2 linked regions of the Parafrankia irregularis genome follow. The protein of the gene in region 1 interacts with the protein of each later gene in a pairwise test. Links are inferred from orthologs where the notes say so. Each region holds a gene or a part of one and is shown in the gene's direction. Other genes may lie near its edges.

The links.
Region 2: the proteins of ndk (region 1) and AWX74_RS25370 interact in binary tests that used the Escherichia coli proteins (3 or more experiments, as listed by UniProt). The link is inferred for Parafrankia irregularis from one-to-one orthologs.

Annotation. Positions count from the first base shown.
Region 1 is NZ_FAOZ01000001.1:504,662-507,780, reverse strand. The notes cover bases 1-2,807. They hold ndk (nucleoside-diphosphate kinase), read left to right. Parts: upstream 1-1,100; coding sequence 1,101-1,514; downstream 1,515-2,807. Other genes in these bases: AWX74_RS02060 (rod shape-determining protein), read left to right, coding at 2,056-2,807; AWX74_RS02070 (bifunctional folylpolyglutamate synthase/dihydrofolate synthase), read left to right, coding at 1-883. In the rest of the region: more of AWX74_RS02060, read left to right, coding at 2,808-3,087. UniProt on the Escherichia coli protein: Major role in the synthesis of nucleoside triphosphates other than ATP. The ATP gamma phosphate is transferred to the NDP beta phosphate via a ping-pong mechanism, using a phosphorylated active-site intermediate.
Region 2 is NZ_FAOZ01000020.1:98,103-101,229, forward strand. What follows is about bases 155-2,969. They hold AWX74_RS25370 (5-formyltetrahydrofolate cyclo-ligase), read left to right. Parts: upstream 155-1,070; coding sequence 1,071-1,868; downstream 1,869-2,969. Other genes in these bases: AWX74_RS25365 (UTP--glucose-1-phosphate uridylyltransferase), read right to left, coding at 155-619; AWX74_RS41540 (hypothetical protein), read right to left, coding at 2,115-2,309. Outside these bases: more of AWX74_RS25365, read right to left, coding at 1-154. UniProt on the Escherichia coli protein: Involved in the removal of 5-formyltetrahydrofolate.

The DNA of each region.
Region 1 (3,119 bases):
CGGGATGGGCGGCACCTGGGACGCGACGAACGTCATCGACGCCCCGGTCGCGGTGATCACGCCGGTCTCGCTGGACCATCCGGAGCTCGGATCGACGGTCGAGTCCGTCGCGGCGGAGAAGGCCGGCATCATCCGGCCGGACTCGCTGCTCGTGCTGGCCCAGCAGCAGCTGCCCGCCGCGGAGGTGCTGCTGCGCCGGGCCGCCGAGCTGGGCGCGACGGTCGCCCGGGAGGGCCTGGAGTTCGGTGTCGTCGGCCGGCGGGCCGCCGTCGGCGGGCAGATGCTGACCCTGCGGGGCCTCGGTGGGACCTACGAGGAGGTCTTCCTGCCGCTGCACGGCGTGCATCAGGCGCACAACGCGGCGGTGGCGCTGGCGGCAGTCGAGGCCTTCCTCGGCGGTGGGCAGAACCAGCTGGACGCGGACGCCGTGCTCGCCGGGTTCGCCCAGGCGAGTTCGCCGGGCCGGCTTGAGGTGGTCCGGCGTTCGCCGACGATCGTTCTGGACGGCGCGCACAACGTCGCCGGCGCCGTGGCCCTCGCGGCCGCGGTGGACGAGGCCTTCGGCTTCGAGTCCCTCGTCGGTGTGGTCGCCGTCCTGGGCGACAAGGACGCGGATGGCATCCTCGCCGCGTTGGAGCCGGTCTTCAGCAACGTCGTGATCACGCAGAGCACCTCGCCGCGGGCGATGCCGGCGGACGATCTGGCGGCGGTCGCGGTGGATGTCTTCGGCGCCGACCGGGTCGAGGTGGCGCTGCGTCTGGACGACGCGCTGGACGCCGCGGTGCGCCTGGCCGAGGAGGAAGGCGAGCTGGGTGGCACCGGAGTGCTGGTCACCGGCTCACTGGTGACGGTGGGGGAGGCCCGCCGTCTCCTCGGCCGCTGACTGCCGCTGACCATCGGCCGCTGACCGGCCGCTGCCCGTGGCACCGCCGCGCCGTCGCGCCGTCGCGCCACTCCGACGGGTGGTCTCGGGGGAGTGCGCGCGCCGGTCCGGATCGTGGACCCTGTAGGTTTGCCAGGGGCCAACCGGTCGCGCCAGTAGCCGCGGACCGTCCGGCCATCCCGCGTCAAAGATGACGAAACGAGTCTGAAGGAGTCCCGTGTCCTCCGAGCGCACCCTCATCCTGGTCAAGCCCGACGGCGTCAGCCGTGGCCTCATCGGTGAGGTCATCGGTCGTCTCGAGCGCAAGGGGCTGAAGATCGTCGCCCTGGAGCTGCGCACGCTGGAGCGCTCGGTCGCCGAGACCCACTACGGCGAGCACGCCAGCAAGCCCTTCTTCGGCGAGCTGGTCGACTTCATCACCTCTGGCCCGCTGGTCGCCCTGGTGGCGGAGGGCCCGCGGGCGACGGAGGCGGCGCGTGGCCTCATCGGCGCCACCGACCCGGTGAAGGCGGTCCCCGGTTCGCTGCGCGGTGACTTCGCGCTGGAGATCGGCCAGAACCTCGTGCACGGCTCGGATTCGCCGGAGTCGGCCAAGCGCGAGATCGACCTGTTCTTCCCCGGCCTGAGCTGACCTGCCGGCACCGGGTGCCTCGTCCTCACCCCTGGTGGGTGGCGGGGTTCCACCGGCGCGGGTGAGCCGCCGGACGGGCGTGGCCTCGTCGAGGTGCTCACCCGGCCGCCGGCCGCCGTGGTCGGCCCGGTGTCCTCGGGTGTTCCGTCCCCGATCGGGGGAAGTCTCGTCCCTGCCGGGTGCCCGATCGGCGGCGGTCCGCCGCTGACCTGCCACCCGTCCATGGATGATGTGGAGCCGGGCGGCGTGCCGCGCGTGCCCCGGTGCGTGTGGGGTGACACGCTTCCCGGTCGGCTCGGCGACGTCGTCGGGGGCGGTCTACGCTTTCACCTACCCGGAGCGTGCCCGGTGGCTCGCCGTAATCGCCGTACCGGCGGTCACGGTGAACGGGTCCACACGAGGCGCATCCGGGCCGTCCCGCCCGTTCGACGAACTCTGTACGCGTTTCGCGCGTTGGTCGGAGAAGGCCGGTCGGTGTCGTCCGCGTGCGCCGTCCGGATCCGTCCCACCTCGCGCCCCTCGGGAAGGCCGGCACCCGACGATGTCCAGTTCGCTGTCGTTCCTCGGTCGTGACATGGCCGTCGACCTCGGTACCGCCAACACGCTCGTCTACGTCCGTGGCCGGGGCATCGTGCTCAACGAGCCCAGTGTCGTCGCGATCAACACCACGACCTCGGGAATCCTCGCCGTCGGAACCGACGCGAAAAGAATGATCGGCCGTACTCCGGGCAACGTGGTGGCGGTCCGCCCACTGAAGGACGGCGTCATCGCCGACTTCGAGACCACCGAGCGGATGCTGCGGTACTTCATCCAGAAGGTGCACCGGCGGCGTCATTTCGCCAAGCCCCGGCTGGTGGTGTGCGTCCCGTCCGGCATCACCGGTGTGGAGCAGCGCGCGGTGAAGGACGCCGGCTACCAGGCCGGAGCCCGGAAGGTCTACATCATCGAGGAGCCGATGGCGGCGGCGATCGGCGCCGGCCTCCCGGTGCACGAGCCGACCGGCAACATGGTCGTGGACATCGGTGGCGGCACGACCGAGGTCGCGGTCATCTCGCTGGGCGGCATCGTCACCAGCCAGTCGATCCGCACCGCCGGCGACGAGCTCGACACGGCGATCATCTCCTACGTGAAGAAGGAGTACTCGCTGATGCTCGGCGAGCGGACCGCCGAGGAGATCAAGATGGCGATCGGCTCGGCATACAAGGTTCCGGAGGAGCCGAGCGCCGAGATCCGCGGTCGTGACCTGGTGACGGGCCTGCCCAAGACCATCGTGGTGACCGCCGAGGAGATCCGCAAGGCCACCGAGGAGCCCGTGAACGCGGTCATCGACGCGGTCAAGGTGACCCTCGACCGGTGCCCGCCGGAGCTGTCCGGCGACATCATGGACCGCGGCATCGTCCTGACCGGCGGCGGTGCGCTGCTGCGCGGGCTGGACGAGCGGCTGCGGCACGAGACCGGAATGCCGATCCACATCGCGGAGAACCCGCTGCATTCGGTGGCGATGGGGTCGGGCAAGTTCGTCGAGGAGTTCGAGGCGCTGCAGCAGGTTCTCATCTCCGAGCCGAAGCGCTGACGGCCCGCGCGGCGCGGCCGGTGGGGACCGGG
Region 2 (3,127 bases), on another replicon or contig:
CCTCGACCGGCGGCTTCTCGACCAGGTCCGTGATCCGGACAGCCCGGTAGCGGCCCGTGGGCTCGCTCGCCGCATCCGCCGACACGGCCAGCGGCGCGACGGTGGCCACGCCGTACATCGACACGGACTCCTCGGGCACCTCCATCAGCGCCACCACCGCACCGCCGTACCGCGCCTGCACGGCGAGCATCTCGGCCAGCAGCGGGTCACGTTCGTCGATGAGGTCGTCACCGAGCAGCACGGCGAAGGGTTCGTCGCCGACGTGGGCGGCGGCGCAGAGCACGGCATGCCCGAGGCCACGCGGCGAGGCCTGGCGGACGGAGTGGACCTCGGCCAGCGCCGCGGACGCGCGGACGCGCTCGAGCCGGACATTGTCACCCTTGCGCTCAAGGGCGAGCTCCAGCTCCGCCTCCCGGTCGAAGTGATCCTCGATGGCCTTCTTGGAGCGGCTGGTCACCAGCAGCACGTCTCGAAGGCCAGCCCGTGAGGCTTCTTCGACAACATATTCGATCGCCGGTCTGTCAACGACAGGAAGCATCTCTTTGGGAACCGACTTCGTCGCGGGCAGGAACCGGGTTCCCAGTCCCGCGGCAGGAATGACCGCCTTCGTCACCAGCATGGGCGAAACCTTAGTCTGGCAGGGCGTCCCGGAGCACCACGGCACCGATACACAGGACATTCACAACGAGCCGTGGGCCCGGTCCAGCACGATACCGGGCCCGGCCACGGTGGTGGCGGGTGTCTGACAGCCCGGCCACCATCGAAGGCCCGGCCACCCGACCCCCACCGTCCGGCATTGCGATCAACCATCCGCAGTCAGTTCGTCACGCTCGCCGGACGCGTACCGGAAGCCGCCCGCCGCCCCGGCGGGTCAGCGTCGGGCAGGTCTCCACGTGCGGGTCGATCACGGTACCGTGAGGCCTCGCCAGTGGGATGTCAGGCCGGTGTCGTCTTTGTGACCGTCACCGACAGCATGAAGGCGCACGACGCGGGAAGTCCGAGCAGTCGGGAGGCGGGGCCCGACATATCGAGGGCGGCCACGCTCGAGCGCGCTGAGGGTGGGGATGGCTGTGACCGGAGGAACCGTCACCGGCAGTGACGTGGTAGGCCGGGCTGGCTCTGGCCAGGCCTCGGCGCCCTCCCCCGGCCCGTCACCGACGGATCCCGGCACGGCCACGGGAACAGACTCCGGCGGCGCAACGTCCAGTGGCACGGTGCCCGGCGGCGCAGCGTCCGGCGGCGCAGCGCCCGGTGGCACTTCGGCGACGGCACCCCCGGCGCCGTCGCCCGCGCTTTCCCCGTCGGCCGAGTGGCCCGGCCCCAAGAGCGAGATCCGCCGGCGCCTGCTGGCACTGCGGCGCGCGGGCGTCACGCCGGACTCGGCGGTCCTCACCGAACGGGTGCTGGCGCTGCCCGAGGTCGCCCGGGCCAGGTGCGTGGCCGCCTATGTCGGGATGGCGGACGAGCCCGACACCGCCGAGCTGCTCGCCCGGCTGCGGGCGCGGGGGGTCCGGATCCTGTTGCCCGTCGTACGCCCCGATCTCGATCTGGACTTCCGTGAGTACGGGACCACGCTCGTGCCCGGGGCCATGGGCACCCGCGAGCCACCGCCGAGCGCCCCCCTGGTCGAGCTCGCCCGCGCGGATGCGGTCATCGTTCCCGCGCTCGCGGTTGACCAGGCGGGCAACCGGCTGGGGCGTGGCGGTGGCTCCTATGACCGGGCGCTGGCCCGCACCGCCCCCTCCACGCCGGTGATAGCGTTGGTGCACGATCGGGAGATTCTGACCGACGTCCCTGCGGAGGAGCACGACAGGCGGGTGACAGTGATCGTCACTCCGTCAAGAACGCTTCGTCCAGCATCGTCATGAAGCCCACGTCGTCATTCGGGAAGCCATCGGCCGCCTTCAGGCGTTAGAGTTGGCAGTCCCTACCGCCGAGTGCCAACTTCGGGAGGAGTCCGTGCCGACCTACCAGTACCGCTGCACCGCCTGCGGGCATGATCTTGAAGCCGTGCAGAGCTTCAGTGACGCGGCGCTGACCGAGTGTCCTGCTTGCACGGGCCAACTTCGGAAGGTGTTCAGCTCCGTCGGTCTCGTCTTCAAGGGCAGCGGTTTCTACAAGACCGACAGCCGTTCGGGCTCCTCCTCCGGGGTTCCGGCGCGCCCGAAGGAGTCGTCCGCCACTTCGTCTGACGGCGACTCGTCCGGCAAGAGCTCCGCTGCGGCCGAAAGTGGCACGGCGGCGTCCGCCGGGTCCTCGGGCAGCAGCACCAGCTCGTCGACAAGCGCTGCGTCTGCCGCATCCAGCACGGCTGCCGCCTGACCCATCGGGAAAGACACAGCATTCGACGAGCAGCCCCCGGCGGCCCTTCCGCCGGGGGCTGCTCGTTTGCCAGCACTGCTCTGTAGTCAGCACAGCTCTGTAGCCAGCACTGCTCTGTAGTCGGCACTGGCACCACAGTCGGAATGGCTCGCGCCCAGCTTCTTGCCGCCGACCACTTCCGCTACCCGCTACCTGGGGTAGCCATTTAGGTACGCGAGAGTAACGTCAATCCCGCCTCGGCGGGTGTCGCGGTCTGACTGCCGGCGGTCAGCACGGCCCGAGGGGCGGCCATCCGATGCGTTGAGGATTCTGGTCGTCCCTACGACCAGAATCCTCAGGTCCTGCTCGGTAGCAGCGGCAGCCCGAAGCGCAGGATGTGGCGGCACGCCCTCCAACGCCCGAGATCCTCAACTCCTCGTCGCGGCTGGCCCCGACCAGGCCAAGACCCAGGAGCACGGCACCCAGGAGCACGGCACCCAGCCGGCGCCCTGCCCGTGGCACCACGACACCGAAGCGGAGCACACCCGCCACCTCGACCTGCCGCTTCACCCGGCCGGAACCCGACCACGAGGGCCTTCCAGCGGCCATCCGACATCACGCATCAGAATCGGGTGTGGAGAGGCACCGCTGAGGCGTCCCACCAGCAACACCAGCAGGCACGGCCGGGGCACGCGGCCACGGCAGGCCAGGGGCGAGCCGGCCGATTCTGACAGCAGCTCCTCGATCGAGGTGCGGGCTGTCCACTATCGGACCGAGCGCAGCCACTATTCCGCAGCGCGGACACAGACACGAAGACAATCGACTG